DNA from 3 places in the Pseudoalteromonas sp. MMG013 genome. Region 1 is predicted to be linked to each of the others. Evidence: predicted binding sites of a transcription regulator. Region 1 holds the regulator's gene; each other region holds the start of a gene.
The links. The regulator ArgR, encoded in region 1, controls arginine synthesis, uptake and breakdown. The targets are predictions, from matches to a motif close to ANTGAATANNTATTCANT.

Region 1 (7,850 bases):
ATAAATGGGTTGGCACTGGTGGCACATCTCCGTTTGGCGCGTATGGCTATAACCCTGAAGGGATCCGAATTGGCCAAGAAGGAAACCGACAGCGCCAAGCCGTTAAAGTGTGGGATAAGCGTCAATATCGCAATTTAGACGCTAACACTGAAATGACCAGCCGAACCATGAAACTTGCACTGAAAAAGCTCAGAAAGTTTGCAAAAAGTGGTGCCAGCGAGCAATTGGATCTTAATGAAACGATAGCTGCAACGGCAAAACAAGGCGGTATGCTCGATGTCAAAATGGTCCCTGAACGACATAATGCCATTAATGTCATTATGCTGTTCGATATTGGTGGTTCAATGGATGAATACATTCATTTATGCGAACAGCTATTTGGTGCTGCACACAGTGAATTTAAGCATTTGGAGTTTTTTTATTTTCACAATTGTGTTTATGAACAAGTTTGGCAAGATAACCAAAGACGCGATAGCGAGTCGCTTGACACATATCAGCTTATCAACCGCTTCGGTAAAGACTATCGACTTATTTTTGTGGGTGATGCCACTATGGGGCCCTATGAGATCACATATTCGGGTGGTAGCGTAGAGCATTGGAACCATGAAGCTGGCAGTGTCTGGCTTCAACGCCTCACTCAGCATTTTGAAAAAGTTGCTTGGTTAAACCCACAACCCAGAACGCACTGGCCCTACTACCAGTCAATAGATATCATTGCTGAACTAATGCACAACCGTATGTACCCATTAACATTAGACGGTATAAGTAAAGCGATAAAAGTACTGACTTAATGGTATGGTCAACGTCTAATTTGGACACAAAAAAGCCGCGACGTACGCGGCTTTTTTAATTTCATCGTCTATTAAGACATGAAATCAACACCTTCTTGGATGTCTTTGTTAAGTGTTGCAAGCATATCTTCTTTTGCTTTTTGCTCAAATGCGCTTAGTTCGCCGTAAGAAAGAATTTCTTCTACGCCGTTTTTACCTAAACGTACTGGGTGAGCAAAATATGGTGCATCGCCATTTTCAACAGCAACGTACGCATAATCTACAACATCTTGACCCTGTAGACCTTTAACCAATGAGAAGCAGAAACGTGCTGCAGCTGCACCCATTGAAAGTGTTGCTGAACCACCACCTGCTTTTGCATTTACCACTTCAGTACCTGCATTCTGGATACGAGGCGTTAAAGCAGCAACTTCTTCATCAGTGAACGAAACGCCTTCAACTTGTGAAAGAAGTGGTAAAATGGTAGTACCTGAGTGGCCACCAATGACTGGTACTTTCACTTCAGACACATCAACACCTTTCAATTCAGCAATAAATGCTTCCGAACGAATGACATCTAATGTTGTAACACCAAATACGCGAGATGCTTCATAAGTACCCGCTTTTTTGAATACTTCAGCAACAATTGGCACAGTACCATTTACTGGGTTAGTGATAACACCCACTAGCGCTTTAGGGCAGCTACGTACAATACCTTCAGCAAGTGTTTTAATAATACCTGCGTTTACGTTGAATAAATCAGCACGGTCCATACCTGGTTTACGAGGCATGCCAGCTGGGATCAATACAATATCAGCACCAGCAAGTGCAGCGTCTAGGTCATCCGCACCAAAACCAGCTACTTTAACTGCCGTTGGGATATGAGAAAGGTCAACAGCAACACCTGGTACTACCGGTGCAACGTCGTATAAAGATAATTCAGAACCTGCAGGTAAACCGTTTTTAAGTAAAAGTGATAAAGCTTGACCAATACCGCCAGCGGCACCCAATACAGCAACTTTCATGTGAATACTCCATAAATTGAAGGTAAATTTAGGGTGCGTCCCTCAATTAAAATCTAAGTTTAAATACCATCTCAGCAATCAGATACATAATGCGTAAACCCCATCACCATTAGGTGACATTGAATACACAACAAAAGCGCTAACATGACAATTAAAAGTAACCATTTCACATGAATTATAATCAACTTTCATACACAAATTTACGTTCCATGTGTACTCAACAGCATAAAAAACCCATATTAGTTACTGCAAACTCAGCTAAAAAAGACAAACATACCCAAGAATGCAGTAAAGATAATGAAAAGCGCAGGTAAAAACAAATTAATCCGAGTTATTTTCATGATTTTTTCGACTATAGTTGTAAAGCTAACAGCACTGGCGCTTTACGCGTGTGACAGAACCTGAATATCAGCACAGTAAAATTTGGGTCACAACGTAGTTTTGTGTAGAATCCCAACATCACCATTTGAATTATGGATTGTTATGCAGCCTCAAGAAAAACAAGAAGCGCTGGTTAAAGCGTTTAAAGCTTTACTCAAAGAAGAAAACTTTGGTTCACAAGGAGAAATTGTTGACGCTTTAAAAGACCAAGGCTTTGACAATGTGAGTCAGAGCAAGGTGTCACGCATGCTCAGTAAATTCGGTGCGGTACGAACCCGTAATGCAAAACAAGAAATGGTCTATTGTTTGCCTGCTGAGATGGGAGTGCCGACAGCTAAAAGCCCACTGCGCCAATTGGTCATTGATATTATCCATAACGAAATGATGATAATTATTCGAACTAGCCCCGGCGCCGCACAACTTATTGCCCGATTACTTGATTCGTTAGGAACTGCAGATGGCGTACTCGGCACAATTGCTGGTGATGACACCATATTTATAGCCCCAGCCCAAATCTCAGAAATTGATGCAACGCTTGAGCGAGTAAAAACGTTATTTGACAACGTTTAGGCCGGCCTAAAAATCACTCTTCACAATTTTGTGCCATCGTACTAAGGAATTGGACCGATGGTGCAAAAAATGCCGCCCCCATATCTGCCTGATTATAATCCAACCATAGGTCGTATTTATCTGGAGTGCCTAAACGAGACATTAGAACATCTTCAAACGCTTGGCCATGTGCCGAACAACTCACCCACAAACTACCTTGCTCAAATACATCCCCAAACGGCATGCTTTGATCAAGTAAGGTCGCTAAACCATCTTCGTTTACTAACTCAGCTAGAGTTGCATGACTATTTTCTTTTTGCGGAGAAATCAGGGTGTTATCTAAACGCGTTCGGCCCATCACTTGTTCCTGCTCATCAAGTGTTAGTATTTGCCATGTGTCAATGTCAAACTTCACTCGTTGAACATGCACATAACTTCCTTGATTATCATCATGCTGCGGGTTATTGACTAAAGCTACTTGACGTTTAAAGCGCCCATGAGGTGCATTTCCACCATAAATAAAGCCGTTAAAATCTCGGCCATCTAAAAACCGAAAGCCTCTAACATTTGCCACTAGCTCAACACTAGGTGCAAGCATGTGCAATACACTTTGTGCAAAAAGGTGATTAACATCTTCTCTATCTGAACGGATCACGTACATTAAATCAAAAGGCTGGCTATGCATTAAGTGTTCAGCACTGCTTACATGAGGAAAGCTTTTTAATTCAGGAGGAATATACTCAGGGTAAATATGCGGCCAATATTGTGCTCCAATGGCCACAAAGCTACTCACCATCGACTCCGAAAAACGATCACTCAGTTCATTTTGTAATCGTTCACAATGTGCCAATGTAGCACGCACAGCCTCATCATGCCCATCTAGTACATTAAAAAACAAATGTAAACCATGGAGGTTTGCTTCAGCACAGACTCCTGATTGCGCTTGCGCCATGCTTTTTTCCTTACTTAATTCAGCTCTTGCTCAGAAAAGAAATTTACCGCATGTGCTTTAATTTTAAAAGAGACAGGTAAATTAGTATCAATTGTTTTGTCTGTGGGCGCAGGAACCTCTAACTGTTGTTGTTCAAAACGTACCCGATAAACATATTCAGTGCCCACAAAGCGCTGTTGTTCAACTCGCACTTGCCCATTTGGGTCATTAACCAACTCTAAGTGCTGTGGTCGTACATAGATTTGCCCTTGCTGCTGAGATTGCAACAAAGGAACCATTGAGCTCACGTCACCAAAATCAGTGCTAACACCGGCACCGTTATAACGAGTCGCCTTTAAATAAATTCCTTGACCTAAAAACTCAGCTACAACTTTATTACTTGGCTGTTGAAACAAAGTTTTCGCACACCCTAGTTGCGCGATTTGACCTTCATGCATAATCGCTAACTTATCCGAAAATGCAAACGCCTCATCTTTTGAATGACTGACAAATATAGCTGAGACTTGCTGATCTTTAATAATCGCTCGAATGTCATTAATAAGCTGATATCGAACCTGCGCATCTATATTGGAAAACGGCTCATCTAGCAATAATAAGTTTGGACGGTACGCCAACGCTCTTGCAATCGCAACACGTTGCTGTTGACCTCCCGAAAGCTCATGAGGATAACGTGACTTAAAATTATTTAAGTGTACTAACTCCAACATTTCATCTACGCGCTTTAAGCGCTCTGGTTTATCAAGCTTATTTAGACCAAACCCAATATTCTGCGCAACCGTTAAATGAGGAAATAACGCATAATCTTGGAACATCATCCCTATATTTCTGTGCTGAGGCGCGACAAAGTGGCGCTCATCACTCATACACTGGCCATTAATCACAACCGATCCATGCTGCGGTTGAATAAGCCCCGCAATGGCTTTCAAAGTTGTTGTTTTCCCACAACCACTAGCCCCTAACAAGCAGACTATTTCATTTTGTTCGACGGCTAAATTAAGCGCTTTAATAACTGATTGACCGTCATACTGATACGACAAATTTTGTAATAGCAAACTACTCATTAGTTGTGTTGCTCCATAGATCGATTAACAAAATATAGCGGAATTAGCCCAACTAAAACAATAAACAAGGCTGATACTGACGCAAGTTCTAACTGCTCATCACTCACATACTGAAATACATGTGTCGCCAGAGTTTCAAAATTAAAAGGTCGTAACAATAACGCTGCGGGGAGCTCTTTCATACATTCAATGAAAACCAATAAAGCTGCCGTGAGAATGCCTCTGCGTAATAACGGAAAGTGAATCAAGGTTAAGGTTTGTAAAAACCCCTTCCCCATGCTTTGGCTGGCCATATCTAGCGACGGGCTGATCCGCACATAACTGGCTTCAACTGCGCCATGTGCAATCGCATAGAATCGCACGACATATGCGAAAATCATCGCAAAAATACTACCACTTAACAATAAACCAGGTTCAAAACTAGTTTGCGAAAACCAGTCATTAAGTGCCGTATCCAGCAAAGTTAAAGGCAGCAAAACAGCAATCGCCAATACCGTACCAGGCAGAGCATATCCCGTACTTGCGAAGCGCCCAGGAATGGATTTAGTTCTTTCACTACCTATACGTTGGTAAAAAACCACGAGAACGCTAAAGAATATCGCAATAACACTGACCCACAAAGACACTTTCAAGCTCTGCCAAGCATATAAAAAGAACTGGCTATTCCAAGCCTCGTCAAAGTAATCAATTGCATAGCCACACAAAATACCCACTGGCAACACAAAAGCAACCAGTAATATAAAGATGCAATACGCAGAAGCGGCCCACGCTGTTTTACCTTTAAGCACATATAACGCTGTATCGTTAACAGATGCTTGGCGTTCATGCACCGTATCATTTTTACGACTTAGTCGTTCTAACATCAGTGACACAAACAGAAATAACAGCATAATTCCTGATATTTTTGCCGCTGCAGTGAGTGAGTAATAGCCAAGCCACGTATCATAAACTGCGGTTGTGAGCGTACTTACAGCAAAATAATGTACCGTCGCAAAATCAGCCATTGTCTCCATACTTATCAAAGCAAGTGCAGCAACAATTGCTCCCCGAGCTAACGGAAGGCTCACCTTAAAAAAGCTCTGACGAGGGCTCATTCCCATCAGCTGACTTGCCTGAACCAATTTAAATGATTGCTCTCTGAGCGCGGTTTTAAATATTAAATATAAATAAGGATAGAGCACCAAAGCGATCATTATGATGGCACCTGGCAATGTACGAATATCAAAAAACCAGTAATCATTCGGTGATTGCCAACCAAACCAATCTCGCAGCACCACCTGAACGGGCCCAGCATAATCCAATAAATCAGTATAAATATAGGCAATTATATAAGTCGGCATTGCCAGAGGCAGCATTAATGCCCACTCAAATACTTTCCGACCAGGAAACTGGCAATATGCGCTAAGCCAGCCTAAAGGCAAAGCAATCAAACAACTGAGTGAAATAACACCAAGGATAAGTAAAATAGTATTAGAGGTGTAATCCCAAAGAACGGTATTCCATAGATGGGAGAATACCTCTGAATCTCCTTGCAAAGATTCAAAGATTAAAAAAGCGAGCGGGGCAGATAAACAAATGCCTATCAGCCACGCAAATATCTGCCATTTAGACAGAGAAAACGGTACTTGCATTAAAGATCAAATTTAACCTCATCGATCAGCTTCAGTGCTAATGGACGATATTTACTAATTTCAGACAATGGTAATGCGTCTTCCTTAAACGTGCCCCATGATGCCACCAAATTCGACAATGCTACTCCAGATTTTACTGGGTATTCCATATTCATTGACGCATACATATTCTGTGCTTTATTGTCGGTCATAAACTCTATAAGTTTCAAGGCATTTTCTGGATTTTTAGCATATTTGGTCATTACCACACCTGAAACATTCAAATGGGCACCACGGTCTTTTTGATTGGGGAAATTAATATACACTGAATCAGCCCATGCTTTTTGTTTGCTATCTTGCAGCATTTTTCCAAAGTAATAGCTGTTACCTAGAGCAATGTCACACAAACCTTCTTTTACCGCTTTGACTTGAGCACGGTCATTACCTTGTGGTTTTCGAGCTAAATTACTCTTTACACCTTTAAGCCACTGTTTCGTATCCGCTTCACCATGATGCGCAATCATCGATGCAATCAATCCCAAATTATATGGGTGCTTACCCGAGCGCATACAAATTTTTCCTTTGTAAGTTGCTGAAGCTAAATCTTCATATCCTAAGGCTGAAAGCTTACCTGTTCGTTCCTTTGATGAGTAAACGTTACGTACCCGTTTAGTAAGTGCTACCCATTCACCTTCAGGGTCCCGGAAAGCAACCGGAATATTACGATTAACCACATCACTACTTATCTTTTGCGTTAAGTTCATATCTTCTAATTGCATTAATGCACTAAAATTAGAAGTTAGGACTAAATCAGCCCGACTATGCTTTCCTTCTCGCTTAACACGCTCAATAAGCCCTTTTTTAGCGAAAACAACGTTAGTTTTTATACCTGTTTGTTTGGTGAAGTCATCTAATATCGGTTGGATTAAAAACGGCTGACGAAAAGAGTAGATATTAACTTCGTCTGCTGCCAATGCCGGTAAACAACTTAAAGATGTAAGAACAATCGCTAATGCTTTTTTCATTAAAGCCTCCAGATAAAAACAATAATTATTATCAGCTAATAATATCTCTTATGGTGCTAAAAAACACCCTCTGAATAAAACTAGCTTTATGTTGTTGCAAATAACTGTATCACCAAATCAGAAGTTGCTTGTGAGAAATATCTTACTTCTTATGTGGAGATCAATGATCCCTTTGCTGAAAATAACACCAAAATTAATTTAAACAATTGTTTTAAAACAAATTAAGTTTAACTTTTAGTTTTACTAGAATAATTAAAAGCATTTCCACTGGTTTTGTACCCACCAAAACTCTCTATAATATATCTCGTAGTCAAGGAGATGGTGACTAAGAAATAAATAAGATCACACTGAGTGTAGCTTATTTAAAATTGCGGATGCAATTACCAAGGACAAACAGCCGGATGCTGTGGTTTATGGAAACGCTATAGGATGTAGCAAACATTAAAGGGAAAGGGACAAACAGCCGGATGCTGTGGT
Region 2 (7,850 bases), on a different contig from region 1:
AATAATGCATTTTGCGCATGCATCCGGTTTTCAGCTTGTTGAATGATTTTTGAATGGGTGCCATCCATCACTTGTGACGTAATTTCATACTCTCGATGCGCGGGTTGGCAATGCAATACACAGCTGGCACCGGTTTGATCTAATAAAGTTTGATTAACTTGATAAGGCATAAATGTCTGTTTTACATGTTCAAGTGGTGTATTGTCGCCCATCGACACCCACGTATCTGCATACAGAACATTTGAACCAGCGGCTGCTTCGACTCTGTCGCTAATCAAAACAGACGCACCATTAACTGCCGCGATTTGTTCTGCTTGTTTTACTATCTGCGCATCGGGAGAATGCCCTTTGGGGCACACCACAACGAAATCTGTTCCAAGAGTGGCCGCCAGCAACATCAACGAATGTGTTACATTATTGCCAGCTCCTATAAATGCCAACTTAAGTTTACTGACATCTCCATAAACTTCTTGCAAGGTTAAAAAGTCTGCTAGTGCCTGACATGGGTGATACAAGTCACATAAACTATTTACAATGGGAATGCTCGAATTTTCTGACAACGTAGTCAGTGTGCTGTGATGATTCACTCGCGCGACCAAACAATCAGCCCAAGTGGCAATATTCAACGCAAAATCACGCACAGACTCTCGACTGCCCATCGCGCCATTTTGTTGATCTAAATAAACAGCATGTCCTCCGAGTTTATTAATGCCAATATCAAAAGATAATCGCGTTCTTAAACTTGGCTTCTCAAATAGTGTTACGACTGATTTTCCGGCCAGTGCCTGACTATATTCTTGAGGTTGTTGCTTAATATTTAGCGCTAAATTAAGTAATTGTAAGGCTTGGTTTTTATTTAATTCCAAACCTGTTAAAAAATGTGTCATCATCGTATTTATTCCTAAGGTGTAACTTGTGTTCCAGCATGTTTTCCGCCAACCAGAAACGAGAGGTTTTCTGGCTTTTGCCAACTTGAAATGTACACTCCTCGTCGTAAATATTGGGCTGCGCGAAGGCTGGTCTTTACTTTGACCTCCATTCCACCCACGATGACTCCTGTTTCAATAAGCATGTTAATCCCCTCAGCATTCAGATGCCGAATAGGCTGCTTATTTTTATCTAATACGGCTTCTACATCAGTCATAAAAACGAGTTCAGCACCGAGTGCACTTGCGATAGCTTCCGCAGCTTCGTCTGCATTCACATTATATAACTGCCCATCAGGACCAATACCTATTGAACTTACAACCGGTAAACGGCCCATTGCCAACAACTCTGGGAGCACACCGGTTTTCCCAACTTGGCACTGGCCAACTTGGGCTAAGGCTTTTAACTTTTGCGTGACTGTTATGCCTGCTTCATACAAACTACAACCGAAAGGTTGCAAATTTGCGACAATAGCTTGTGCCATGAGCTGCTTATTTGCGCACCCAGACAACGCACCAATAATATATGGCATTTGCTCTTTTGGACTGATCCGTAACCCTTGATGCTTTGCCGTTGCAAATCCAGCATCACTTAACCACCTATCAACTAATGCCCCCCCTCCATGGACCAATATGAATTGGTTGCTTGGGTGACATGTTGCAATTTTAGCCATTTCTTTAAACAACTCTGTCGCTGCATCATCTTGATTTAAAACTGCACCACCCACTTTAATTACCCAGGTCTTCATACGTTATTTTCCTTTAAACCGAAGTAACTAGGCTGTTCATTGACAATATTCATGCACTGAATTGCTTGTCCCGCAGCCCCCTTTAGTAAGTTATCGATGGCAACCACCACGATAAGCTGCTCACCTTGTTGCTGCCACCCAATGTCTACGTAAGGCTGTTTAACTACCCCTTTAATTGAAGGCAAAACACTGCCTTTTAAGCGAATTAAAGGCTCATCAGCAAGCACTTGATACGCTTGTTCAACATGCGCGGCACTCGTATTAGGCTTTAACTTGATGTAAATAGTTTCTAAAATGCCTCGCGCAAAGCTGCCCAAATGTGGCGTAAATAAAACAGGGTGTTCAAGGTATTGAGATATTTCAGGGGTATGGCGGTGATTAAACAACCCATATGGCGCAAGTGACACCTCACAAAAATGCGTCGCCATATTGGCTTTTCTACCCGCCCCAGTAACACCCGACACCGCATTGATAATGACAGGCTCATCCGAAAGTAAGTTGGCATCTTTCAAGGGCTTCAGTGCATTAAGAGCTGCAGTAGGGTAACACCCAGCTACCGCGATCAATTGTGCCTTTTTAATCTCCGCTGCATACCACTCAGCTAAACCATATTGCGCTTTTTCCAGCCAATCAGGGGATGGGTGCTCAAATCCATAATAGTTATCATAATCATCACGGTTTGCTAACCGGTAACCACCAGACAAGTCAAACACCTTTTTTCCTAGCGCTAAAAACTTGGGTGCTAACTCAACGCTCACTTTATGATCTGTGCACAAACACACATAATCAGCTTGATCAGAAATAACGTTCAATGCCTGCTCAGTTAGCGGTAATAAAAAAGTGTCGAGCAAACCTGTATGTTCTGGATACAACTCACTCAATAACTTGTTTTTATCCAAGCTTTGCTCTGACACATAACAACCCTTCAGGGAGAAGTGGGGGTGTTTGGCTATTAAACTGGCAAGCTCTGCGCCGCTATATCCACTGGCGCCAATAATCACTACATTCTTCATCTTTTGTACTTTCTCTTAATATCAATTGCGTTTTTACATCGTTATAGAATTAAATAGTGAATATTTATCGTCGCATGCTAGCCCTTAAAATATATTTATGCTGAAAAAGTGAATTGATATTCATCTTAAACAGCTTTACATTGTTATGCAATTACTTTGAATAAATATTTTGGAAAATATTATGCAAAACCCAGATTTTTTATCTATGTACCAACAATTGATCGCCAGCCCTTCCATTAGTGCTCTCGATGAATCTCTAAACATGAGTAATCTAAGCACCATTAATTTGCTGGCCAGCTGGTGTGAAAACTTAGGCTTTAATATTGAAATAACTGAGCTGACAAGTGCCCCAGGGAAATACAATTTACTTGCAAAGCGCGGTGAAGGTGATGGTGGTTTAATGCTTGCTGGTCATACGGATACGGTCCCATTTGATGATAGCCGCTGGAGCCAAGACCCTTTTAATTTAACGATCAAAGACAATAAGTTATATGGTCTTGGTACAATTGATATGAAAGGCTTTTTTTCCTTTGTATTAGAGGCTATTAGTCAGCTAGATACAGCAAAACAAACTGCCCCGATTTTAATTTTGGCCACCGCAGACGAAGAAACAACCATGGCTGGCGCACAAGAAATAGCAAAACATCCAACCCTAAAACCTGAGCGCTGTATTATTGGAGAACCGACCGATATGACACCCGTTTTTATGCATAAAGGCCATATGACTTCAGCGATTAGAATAATTGGTCGTTCAGGGCATAGCTCAGATCCTGAGCGAGGGCTCAATGCGATTGAAATAATGCACACCGTCATTGCAAAGCTATTACAGTTAAAAGAAAAGATAAAGAATAAATATTCAATTGAGGATTTTGCAATCCCCTACCCAACACTCAATCTAGGGCATATTCACGGCGGAGATAATGCAAACCGGATTTGTGGCTGTTGTGAATTACATATTGATATACGCCCGCTCCCAGGGCTTAGTATCCAAGAGTTACAACTGCTGTTACTTAATTCTATAAAATCCATCAATGATGAGTACCCCAATAGCGTCTCGGTGATTGATATGCATGAGCCAATTCCGGCTTTTAATGGTGTAAAAGATAGTGCGTTAGTTAGCCTTGCTGAAAAAATATCAGGGGAAAAAGCGGTTGCGGTAAATTATTGCACGGAGGCCCCCTTTATTCAGCAATTGGGATGCGAGACGATTGTGCTGGGGCCAGGTTCGATTAAACAAGCTCATCAACCCGACGAGTACCTTGCCATGGAAAAAATAACGCCTTCACAACAGATAATCACGCAGTTGATCAAAAGCTGCTGCTTTGAATAATGTGATATGACAAAAAAGCGCCGAATGACGCTTTTTTAGTCGTTATTTAATACTAAATCGGTGAACCTGGTGGGGTTTTGATGGCTTTAAAGCTACCTAACCATTTACCTGAAATTAAAAAGTGCTGTACTTGCTCTGACAAATAATGCTTAAACGCACTATCGCCTTTACTAACATCATTAAACAATCCGCTCTGCGTATAATCAGCCACTAGCTGCGCTAGATAAAAACGCAGCTGTGCCTGAACCTCTGGGTCTACTTTATCACTCAAGCTTAATTCAGCCAATTTCTTAGCCGTTAAATACTGCACACGCTGTGCTAGTTTCTCGCCCATTGCGGTGTCTGAACGGTGGCCAAATACATATCCATATGTCTGACTCAGTAGGTCATCTAAGCTAAACGCTGCTGATGTTCTTGCTCCTTGCTGCGCAACACGATTTAACCTCTGAGTATTGAATAACAAATTAAGTGTATGGTTCACTGATACTTCAGGTAATGCCATAGCATCAAATGTTAAACCAGTACGTCCATAAACACTTTCCCGTGTTTTAGACTCCCCATAAGCTTTGGGGGGTAACAACGCCAAAATTGATTCTGGTATTTGCAGTGTCTTTACATCAAGGGTTGCCAACATCGCCTTTAGTGCCTGTTGTTGCTGTGCTTTTGCAACAACTTGTGCCCCTTTTATGGGATGTTCACCACGTATTTCGTAATCATAATCAACGCCGCCAATCAATTTAACCGCTGACTCAACTTGAAAACGATGAAATAAATATAATGGCACTAACTTTTCTTCCAATTGTGATAGCGCTTCACCCGTTTGCAAATTATTAATCCCAAACGTGCTCAAAGCTTGGCTACGCACATCTAACACCCTTAATAACTCTAAAGATGGATCATTACCATTATCCCAAAGATGCGCTGTCGGGTGAGCACCGCCTTTCGCTCGCGCATCTCTATCAGAAATAAACTCCAATCCTTGGGTGCGATTTTCAGCCAAAATAGCTTTCAACCCTTGTGCTTCATTAGTCGCTGTGAAGTCACTGTACCCATACTTTATAACTTGCTTATCCCATGCTCCCATGCCTTTTGCATAGCCCTGAGTAATATCCAACTTACCTTCGTTATTAAAGCTCACTAACGGATGTGGATAGTCCATTACTGACGCCCTATCTTTAATCGATGCCGAAAAGTTATGTGCAATACCTAAAGTATGCCCTATTTCGTGTGCACTTAGCTGACGAATACGGTCAAGTGCCATGGCATGTAAACGCTCAGTTACTTCATCGCCCTTAACAAAAGGTGCAGCTAATGCTTGAGCAATTAAAATATCCTGTCGAACACGCAAAGAACCCAGCGTAACGTGTCCTTTAATAATTTCACCGGTTCTCGGGTCTATGACTGACGCTCCGTAAGACCAGCCTCGTGTTGCTCTATGCACCCATTGAATAACGTTATAACGAATATCCATAGGATCGGCATTTTCTGGTAATATCTCTACTCGAAATGCATTTTTGTATCCTGCGGCAATAAACGCATCATTCCACCATGTTGCGCCATCTAATAATGCCGTTTTCACAGGCTCTGGCACACCTGGATCAAGGTAGTAAATAATAGGTTTTATTGGCTCACTCACCGCAGCCATAGGATCTTTTTTTGCTAAACGATGACGCGGAATATATCGTACATACATCGACTCCCCCAGTGGAGCAGAGTAATCTTTATGCTCAATACTCCAATACCCTGACTGCGGATGAAATTGACGAGGTGTGTAATTGCTATCAGGCAACTTTACCAAAGAATGGTGCTGATGGACCGTGATAGCATATGGGTCTGCACTGACTTGACGTACAAATTCACCCGGTTTATTGCCTTTAAATGTCAATAAAGCTTCTAATTCGGTATTATCAACAAATGCTTTTGAACGTGGCATAAATACGGCACTTCGTCCGCTATCTAAACTGAAATTCCCTTGCTTACGTGCTGCAAGGGTGCGACTTACGCCGTGTACATCACTTAAAAGATAAGGGGTATAGTCAACCAATACACTGTCATCATCCTCAGCAACCACTTTAAAGCCATGGAGTATGCTCGATGCAAATGCCTCTTTCACACTTTGTTGTTCTGCTGCATTGTCTGAACTGGCTTGATAATACGAGTTTAAAGCACGTAACATCACTTTATTTCCGAAACGTTCAAATTGCACCATATACGTGCCGCCTAGCTGACCTCGGTCTAAACCAATGTCATTTGAGCCAACACCGTATGGCAAGCTATGCTGTAATAGGAATGGCTGTTTAAGTTTATCAATGTCTAAATAAATTTTGCCACTGTTGTTATCGGCAAAAAACGTATAATAGCCAGGAAAATGATTAAGTTTATCAGTAAACTCATCAATAGACTTAATTGCTGCGTGCGCTTGAGTTATCATAGCGCCTAGCAAGGTGCAGAGAATATAAGGTAGTAACCTAAATTTTTGCATATTCTTACCTTTGTTATTAGTGGTTTTAATGGTCATCATGAGCCAAGTATATAAAATTGTATACAAAGTTCAGCCATTTTAAGACGAAATTCAGCGCGGTTGCTGTTATCTCTCACATTAATTGACTGCAACCAAAACGTTATCAGGATCCAAAACTATGCGTAGACTGCCCCCAGTGTTAATTGAAGATGGTTGTTCTAGAGAATTACTTTCACTTATTCGTACTATTTTAGCTGCATGTAAAGAAATTTCATTTCGTGTTGGTCAAGGCGCGCTGTCTGGCGTACTGGGCTCAACATTAGATGAAAATATTCAAGGTGAAACGCAAAAGAAACTTGATGTGTTATCAAACCAACTTCTAAAAGACATTCTACTTGAATCAGGTTACGTTAAGGCGATTGCTTCTGAGGAAGAAGATTATACCGTTGCGGGAAACCCTGATGCAGACTATATCGTGGCTTTCGATCCACTTGATGGCTCATCCAATACCGATATCAATTCATTGGTTGGCACTATTTTTTCAATAATGGTTGCCCCAAAAGATTCTGATCCCGCGGATCCTGCTATTTTTATGCAACCGGGTCACCAACAAGTGGCTGCTGGATATGTCTTATATGGACCCTGTACCACATTGGCACTGACGATTGGTAAAGGCACGCGTATTTTTACACTTGATAAAACACATGGCAGTTTCTTACTTACTGAAGAGTTTGCGCGCATTCCTGAAGAAACTCAGGAATATGCTATTAATGCCTCGAACCAGCGCCATTGGCAGCCAGCCATGCAGAGCTATATCAATGATTTACAAGCAGGAAGTACGGGGCCACGCGCAAAAAACTTTAACATGCGCTGGATTGCGGCAATGGTAGGTGATGTGCATCGCGTGTTATGTCGTGGTGGTCTATTTACCTACCCTACCGATACTAAAAACCCAGAAAAACCCTATAAACTGCGTTTACTTTATGAGGCAAACCCGATGGCTATGCTTGTAGAGCAAGCTGGCGGCGTTGCTCATACAGGTGAAGAACGTATTATGGATATCGAACCGGATGCTATCCACCAACGCGTAGCAGTGATCTTAGGATCGAAAAGTGAAGTAGAAACCTGTTTAAGTTACCACAACTAAATTATTCAGTTAAATAAGAAAAATAGCGGCTCTTGCTGCTATTTTTCACAGGCTGCAGACTCGCGAATTAATTGCAACCACGTCTCAAGCGCAATCGAACGTCCAACCAGTGCTATTTTTGGCAACCCCCATGCGTGTTCAATCCAATCACAAATGCTTTTCTCTAGCTTTGCTTCTAGCTCTAAATACCCTGCATCCAACCAATAATACAGCTCACAATCGAA
Region 3 (7,850 bases), on a different contig from region 1:
TGATGCGAAAATTGACAGCGAGCGCCGTGATAGAATTAAGAAAAATCACACAGGTACGCACATTCTACATGAAGCGCTTCGTCAGCTATTGGGCGATCATGTTGCTCAAAAAGGCTCACTCGTGATGCCTGATAAATTACGTTTTGATTTCTCCCATTTTGAAGGGGTAACTAAGGCGCAGTTGCGTGAGCTAGAAGACGCTGTTAATGCTGAAATACGTCGTAACTTTACGCTTGATACGCAGCTAATGGACATCGACGAGGCTAAAGAAAAAGGGGCTATGGCCTTGTTCGGCGAAAAGTATGATGACGAAGTGCGCGTTGTCTCTATTGGGGAATATTCTATTGAACTGTGTGGCGGAACACATGTTCAGCGTGCAGGTGATATAGGCCTGTTTAAGATTGTCTCTGAAGGAGGTATTGCAGCAGGTGTTCGTCGTATTGAAGCCGTAACGGGTGAAGATGCTATTGCTTATGTTGCACAACAAGAACAGCAGTTAGCAGACATAGCAGCGTTAGTAAAAGGTGATAGTCTGAATGTGCTTGAGAAAGTGAGTGCCTTACTAGAAAAAGCCAAAGGTCTAGAAAAACAGGTATCCCAGCTTAATGATAAATTAGCAAGTGCTGCGGGAGCATCATTACTTGATTCTGCAGTTGACGTTAACGGAATTAAACTATTGGTTGCCAATGTCGCCGGTACCGAGTCAAAAGCACTGCGTGGTATGGTGGATGATTTAAAGAATAAGATGGGCTCAGGTGTGATCGCACTGGGTGTAGCAAATGGCGACAAAGTGAGTCTGATTGCTGGCGTAACCAAAGACCTTATTGCTCAGGTGAAAGCGGGTGAGCTCGTTAATCATATGGCAGCACAGGTTGGCGGAAAAGGTGGTGGTCGTCCAGATATGGCTCAGGCAGGAGGCTCAGAGCCGCAAAATCTTGAGGCTGCGTTGGCAAGTGTTAATGCTTGGGTTACTGAGAAAACGCAGTAACAGGTGGCATTATTTGTACAAAAGTTTGGTGGCACTTCGGTTGGTTCGCTAGAGCGTATCGAAGCTGTCGCCGATTTAGTCGTTAAAACCACTCAGCAAGGCCATCAAGTTGTTGTTGTTTTGTCAGCCATGTCAGGAGAAACAAACCGTTTAATTGAGATGGCAACACAGCTCGATGCGCGCCCGAATAGTCGTGAACTCGATGTGCTAATGACCACAGGGGAGCAGGTCAGTGTTGCGTTGCTTGCTATGGCGATTATTAAACGGGGCCACTCTGCAATAAGTCTACTGGCTGATCAAGTCGGGATCCGAACTACCAACCACTTTGGTAAAGCTCGTATCGAACATATCCAAACAGCACGTTTACAGCAAGAGCTTGAACATAACCGCATCGCAATTATTACGGGTTTTCAAGGTCGAGATTATGAAGGTAATATTACGACTTTAGGTCGTGGTGGAACGGATACGACTGCGGTTGAACTCGCTGCGGTATTAAAAGCTGATGAGTGTCAGATCTTTACGGATGTTGATGGCGTATATACAACTGATCCGCGTATTGAGTCTAAGGCAAAGCGTTTAACGCATATTACATGTGCTGAAATGCTTGCTTTAGCAAGTTTAGGTGCAAAGGTTCTGCATCTTCGATCGGTTGAAGCAGCTGGAAGGTATAAAGTGCCACTGAGGGTACTATCTAGCTTTTCTCCTGACACTGGTACTCTCATTACGTATGAAGAAGAGTCGATAGGGCATAGTCGTATAGCGGGCATTGCCGCTTCGCGTAATGAAGTGGAAATAAAGGTGCTAGGATGCGAGCAAAGTTTTAGCTGTCTTGGTGAGATCAAAGCATTGTGTGCTGAACAGCAGATTGAAATAGATATGATCGCGCAAACTCATCAACATAGTGGAAAAATAGACTATGCTTTTACAGTGCAGAGTAATGATCACTTACAGGTGATTGAGATATTGCAGTCAAACTTAAGGTGCATACGAGCACATAGCGTTGAAAGTAACGCGAATGTTGCTAAGGTTTCTGCGGTAGGGGTGGGCATAAAATCAAATTGCGAAGTGACCAATCAATTTTTTAGTGCTTTAACTCAAGAAGGTATAAAAACACTATTAGTTTCTAGTTCTGAGATTAAAGTCTCAGTATTAGTGGAAGAAAAATATCTAGAATTAGCTGTAAGGACGTTACACGCTACATTTTTCTCGGAAAGTACTGAGTAAGGACGATTTTTGCTTACTTTTACTGTAACTTTTCATTAAAATGAAAAAGACGCGGAATCTTTTAATTTTTGGAATAACAGGAGCAAGAGAATGCTAATACTAACTCGTCGAGTAGGTGAAACGCTGATGATTGGTGATGAAGTTACTGTAACTGTACTTGGTGTGAAGGGTAACCAAGTGCGTATTGGTGTAAATGCACCTAAAGATGTTTCAGTTCACCGTGAAGAAATCTACATGCGTATTCAGGCTGAAAAGTCTAATCCAACGACTGGCAATATCTGATCAGCACATAAGAATTTGTGAAAATAGCCACTTATATGTGGCTATTTTTTTGCTTGAGATAAAATAAATGCGCGTGTATCTTCGCTGATAGAGTGATTAGATAGGTATTGCATTCGCTGATTGCTTTTTAACACCAATCCTTTATTTGTTTCAATAATAGAGTCAACGCTTTGCCATGTTAACCGATAATGCTTATACGGGTTTTTGGCCTCAATTTGCGTCTCGTCAATATTCAGTTCAACTGTGCTACCACTTGCTCGGCTCAACATTTGACGTGCGACCCACCACGGTCGACGGTAGTAAAATGCCAAGCACTCTACGACAGCGAGTAAAATGAGAAAATTTCCTACATAGTGTTTTTCTAGCCCGTAAATACTAAATAGTCCCAAAGTGATGAGCAACCCGAGTAAAAAATACTTGGGCTTATTATGATCGCCAAGCTGAATTGATTCATCAAAACATTCTTGGAAATACGGCTTATCTAATACGAATCTTTCTGTGTACATATACGCTCCTAATGCTTAGCACATTGTACCGTATTGCTAAGAACCACGCACCAACCTTGCTAGATACGCCTATTAGAAGAATAGAGCTGCTATTCATGCACTTTAATAAATTGCGTTTTTGGTATTACCAATTTATTTTTGCTCTTATAGTGACAGTTGTAAGGTGATTTAGATGTTATAACTTCGATATTCCCCCCTTTTATTTTGAATATTTTTCATGTTTATGCTGTTTTAGAGCTAAGAGTTTACTTGTTTTTCTTTTAACTCATTGATATTTATTGGTAATCACAATTTGGTATTACCAATTTACAATGTTATTTACTTGTGAGAAGGTTTTGGTATGATGGGTGAATAAATATTTATAAAAAACGATTATTAACGCAGGTTGTATTTGTCGAAAGACTAAAGGGGAGAGTTATGGATATAGGCGCATTGTTAATAGAGGCTGCCAGCTTGATGCTAACAGGCATGATTGGAGTCTTTGTGTTTTTATCTATTCTAATTTTGGCCGTGACGAATTTGTCTAAACTGGCCAAGTCTGACACAGAAGTTCCAATCGTTCCGACTAAACACCGTCAGTTATCAAACGGGGTGCCCAGTGCTCATATTGCCGCAATAAGTGCCGCAATCTCGCAATACCGAACAAAACAATAATAGGGGTCTTTCATGTCACAATTAAAGCTAACAGAGCTCGTTTTACGAGATGCACATCAATCTTTGCTGGCAACACGTATGCGCTTAGAAGATATGCTGCCTATCGCCGAAAAACTAGATAAAGCAGGTTATTGGTCGGTTGAGTCGTGGGGAGGAGCCACTTTTGATTCATGTATTCGTTATTTGGGAGAAGATCCATGGGAGCGTATTCGTGCATTAAAAGAAGCGATGCCCAATACAAAACAACAGATGTTATTGCGAGGTCAAAATTTACTGGGCTATCGGCATTATGCCGATGATGTTGTTGAAAAATTTGTTGAGCGAGCGCATAAAAATGGCGTTGATGTTTTTCGTATTTTTGATGCAATGAATGATGTTCGTAACTTAGAAACGGCTATTAAAGCCGCAATTAAAGTGGGTGCACATGCCCAGGGGACAATCTCTTATACGGTAAGTCCGGTACACACCTTAGACATGTGGCTAGAGCAAGCAAAACAGCTCGAAGCTATGGGATGTCACTCAATATGTATTAAAGATATGGCTGGGTTACTTAAGCCATATGATGCAGAACAATTAATACTTGGTTTGAAAAGTACGGTATCAGTACCAATTGCCATGCAGTGCCATGCGACCACGGGGTTAAGCACTGCAACTTATCAAAAGGCCATTGATGCGGGTATTGATATGTTAGATACCGCGATCTCTTCGATGAGTATGACATATGGACACAGTGCAACTGAGACGATTGCAGCTATTACGGAAGGTACGGCACGAGATACAGGGTTAAACTTGGCTGAACTTGAAGAAATTGCAAGTTACTTTCGTGAAATTCGCAAAAAGTATGCTGCATTTGAAGGGAGTTTAAAAGGCGTTGATGGTCGGATCCTATTGGCACAAGTACCTGGTGGTATGTTAACTAACATGGAAAACCAGCTCAAAGAACAAGGTGCAGCAGATAAGTTGGATGATGTACTTAAGGAAATTCCTAACGTTAGGAAAGATTTAGGCTATTTACCTCTGGTAACACCAACGTCGCAAATAGTGGGGACGCAAGCGGTACTCAACGTGTTGACGGGTGAGCGTTATAAAACCATCACGAAAGAAACTGCGGGCGTATTAAAAGGTGAATATGGCTCAACACCTGCACCAGTTGATAAAGCACTGCAGTTGAAAGTACTCGATGGTGCTGAAGAAATTCAATGCCGACCTGCAGATCTTATCAAACCTGAACTAGCAAGTTTACATACTGAATTACTTGATAAAGCGAAAGATGAGGCGATTGAGCTTGCGTCGGAACAAATTGATGACGTATTAACCTATGCGCTATTCCCTCAAGTTGGCCTAAAGTTCTTGAAAAACAGGCACAACCCAGATGTGTTTGAACCAAAGCCGACCTTAGTAGAGTCAAGTCAATCAAAAGTACAGAATAAGCCAACGCCAAGCAAAGCGAGTCCAGAGCGATATAGTGTGCAAGTTGATGGCAAAGTATATGACGTTGTGGTTGCGGCCGGCGGAGAGCTAAAAGAAGTTAAGGTGAAAGACAGTGAGCTGATCCCACAGTCCGCATCGGTGAGCTCTTCAGAGACGTTAAATGCACCATTGGCTGGTAATATTTTCAAATTGAAAGTGCGTCCAGGGGAGCGAGTCGAGCAAGGTGATGTTGTCTTGATTATGGAAGCCATGAAAATGGAAACGGAAGTCAGAGCGACTTCAAGTGGGACCATCTCTGAAGTGTTGGTATCAGAAGGTGACTCGGTCTCGACTGGCGATGCCATGATAGCGTTGGCTTAGGAGTTGGTATGGACGGGTTATTAAATTTATGGCAAGCCACAGGCATTGCCAATTTTACGATTCCAGCACTGATAATGATGGCCGTAGGGTGCGGTTTACTCTATTTGGCAATAGCCAAAGGGTTTGAGCCATTACTATTAGTACCGATTGGTTTTGGTGCTATTTTAACAAACATCCCTGTCGCTGGGCTTGCTGAACCAGGGGGCTTATTATATTACGTTTATTATATTGGTATCGACAGTGGCGTGTTTCCATTGCTGATATTTATGGGCGTTGGCGCAATGACTGATTTTAGTGCGTTGATTGCTAATCCGCGCATGCTGTTGCTTGGCGCGGCTGCGCAGTTTGGTATTTTTGCGACATTATTCGGTGCGATTGCGCTAAATTACGTGCCCGGTTTCGAATTTACATTAAAGGATGCGTCGGCGATTGCGATTATAGGGGGAGCTGATGGCCCAACGGCTATTTTCTTAGCATCTAAACTCGCCCCTGAACTGCTAGGCGCCATTGCAGTCGCTGCTTATTCTTACATGGCATTGGTACCAATCATTCAGCCTCCGATTATGCGTCTGTTAACTACACCGCAAGAGCGCTCTATTGCAATGCCACAATTAAGAGTTGTGTCGAAAAAAGAAAAAATACTATTTCCATTAATGGTACTTAGTCTCACTATTTTATTTCTGCCGTCGGCAACACCGCTTGTTGGTATGTTTTGTTTAGGAAACTTAATGCGAGAGTGTGGTGTGGTTGATAGATTGAGTAACACAGCGCAAAATGAGTTAATTAACATAACAACCATATTCTTAGGTTTGGCTGTTGGTTCAAAGCTTGCCGCAGAGCACTTTTTGACTGTAGAGACCTTAGGTATTTTGTTACTGGGGGCACTTGCTTTCTCTATTGGTACCGCATCGGGTGTTTATATGGCAAAAATAATGAATCGTTTGTCGAGCAACCCGATAAACCCACTGGTTGGCGCTGCTGGAGTATCGGCGGTCCCGATGGCTGCTAGAGTCGTTAATAAGGTAGGTCTTGAAAGTAATCCACATAACTTTTTATTAATGCACGCAATGGGCCCAAATGTAGCGGGTGTATTGGGCAGCGCTGTTGCCGCAGGTATTTTACTTGCCTTAGTAGGCTAAGCGAAACAAACAATAAGACTCCAACCGACTGCGCAGTTCAGGCTGCGCTTTTTTTGTACCTGCTATTTATGATATAACTGGCTCATTATATTTTTGTGAGCATTACCATGAACATATTCGTTATCTTAGGTGGTTTATTTGTTGCTTTGTTGGTATTGGTGCCATTGTTGGAGAGGTACCAACAGAAGATGGGCTTAGATAAAATGCAGCGTTATAGCAAATATATATTCCCGCTTGTTATGGTGTCGCTGGTGATAAAGCTACTCTATATGCTTTGGTATGAATAACTGAATGTGTGCATGTACAATTTTAATAAAATATAACGCATTAAATCACGTGTTCCGGTATTAATACTTGCGTATATAGACAGAGCATATACCAAAATTTAGTCGAATTTCTAAGCCATTCAGCTATTGCAATATGTTGGGTTAATTTGGTTTGAACGAAAAGGCGCGGTTAAGCGCCTTTTGTTTATCTTGGGTAGCGTGTCTATTCACTCATTGTAGCTTGCTGTAAATGAGATTGAATAAATGCAGTGGCCTCTGCGTAGTCGTGGTCAAGCCTGTCCCGCAACGCAATTAATTGATCCGCGGATAGGTCATTTTCTTTACATTGACGTTCAAACTCGATTGCCGTCTCGGCAACCTTTTCAGCACCAATGGTGTTTGAAATGGATTTAAGTTGATGGCATGCTTCAACAATACTGTTTTGATCCATAGAGATCACTGCACCATTGACTTCTCTTGTTAGCATGCTGCTTTGTTCTAAATACATCCGGAAAAATCTAAGCTGCTTGGCTTCGTCATGGTTTACGTATTTATTTAGGGTTTCTAAGTTAACCGGGGGAGCGCTTTCACTAAGCGCCGCTAATTCGTTAATATTGTCACCTTGCGACATGTCAACGGTATCCTCGGCATTCACACTCGCAGATTCATTTTCAACCGACGTGGATTGAGCTGCTGGCGTAGGCAAGTCTTTTGCGTGCTTTTCTTGCCACTTCAATAGGGTGGCCTCTAATACATTTAATTCAACTGGCTTGGTAATATAGTCATTCATGCCTGTTGCAATGCAGCGCTCCCTCTCACCTTTTAATGCATTAGCAGTCACAGCAATAATATACGGCTGAGCATTGATATCTGCACTTTGCTCGGCAATATCTCTGATCTGCGTAACCATGTCATATCCTGACATTTTTGGCATGTGTAAATCCGTGAGAATAATCGGGAAGTTACCTTTTTGCCATACTTCTAAACCTTCTTCACCGTT

Region 2: the regulator ArgR is predicted to act here: its motif matches at 2,796-2,813, upstream of argC (N-acetyl-gamma-glutamyl-phosphate reductase).
Region 3: the regulator ArgR is predicted to act here: its motif matches at 3,347-3,364, upstream of J8L98_RS05300 (OadG family transporter subunit).

The regions. Positions count from the first base shown of each region.
Region 1 is NZ_JAGJEE010000018.1:87,330-95,179, forward strand. It holds gene J8L98_RS16140 (VWA domain-containing protein) at 1-791, shown strand, start outside; gene mdh (malate dehydrogenase) at 863-1,795, opposite strand; gene argR (transcriptional regulator ArgR) at 2,279-2,746, shown strand; gene J8L98_RS16155 (Dyp-type peroxidase) at 2,760-3,677, opposite strand; gene J8L98_RS16160 (ABC transporter ATP-binding protein) at 3,692-4,738, opposite strand; gene J8L98_RS16165 (iron ABC transporter permease) at 4,738-6,369, opposite strand; gene J8L98_RS16170 (Fe(3+) ABC transporter substrate-binding protein) at 6,369-7,373, opposite strand.
Region 2 is NZ_JAGJEE010000010.1:89,749-97,598, reverse strand. It holds gene J8L98_RS11530 (ornithine carbamoyltransferase) at 1-890, opposite strand, end outside; gene argB (acetylglutamate kinase) at 902-1,675, opposite strand; gene argC (N-acetyl-gamma-glutamyl-phosphate reductase) at 1,672-2,688, opposite strand; gene argE (acetylornithine deacetylase) at 2,870-4,018, shown strand; gene J8L98_RS11510 (zinc-dependent metalloprotease) at 4,071-6,500, opposite strand; gene J8L98_RS11505 (class 1 fructose-bisphosphatase) at 6,658-7,626, shown strand; gene J8L98_RS11500 (hypothetical protein) at 7,665-7,850, opposite strand, start outside.
Region 3 is NZ_JAGJEE010000004.1:55,493-63,342, reverse strand. It holds gene alaS (alanine--tRNA ligase) at 1-988, shown strand, start outside; gene J8L98_RS05315 (aspartate kinase) at 992-2,212, shown strand; gene csrA (carbon storage regulator CsrA) at 2,303-2,494, shown strand; gene J8L98_RS05305 (YcxB family protein) at 2,536-3,000, opposite strand; gene J8L98_RS05300 (OadG family transporter subunit) at 3,418-3,654, shown strand; gene oadA (sodium-extruding oxaloacetate decarboxylase subunit alpha) at 3,667-5,445, shown strand; gene J8L98_RS05290 (sodium ion-translocating decarboxylase subunit beta) at 5,454-6,584, shown strand; gene J8L98_RS05285 (hypothetical protein) at 6,692-6,871, shown strand; gene J8L98_RS05280 (ATP-binding protein) at 7,074-7,850, opposite strand, start outside.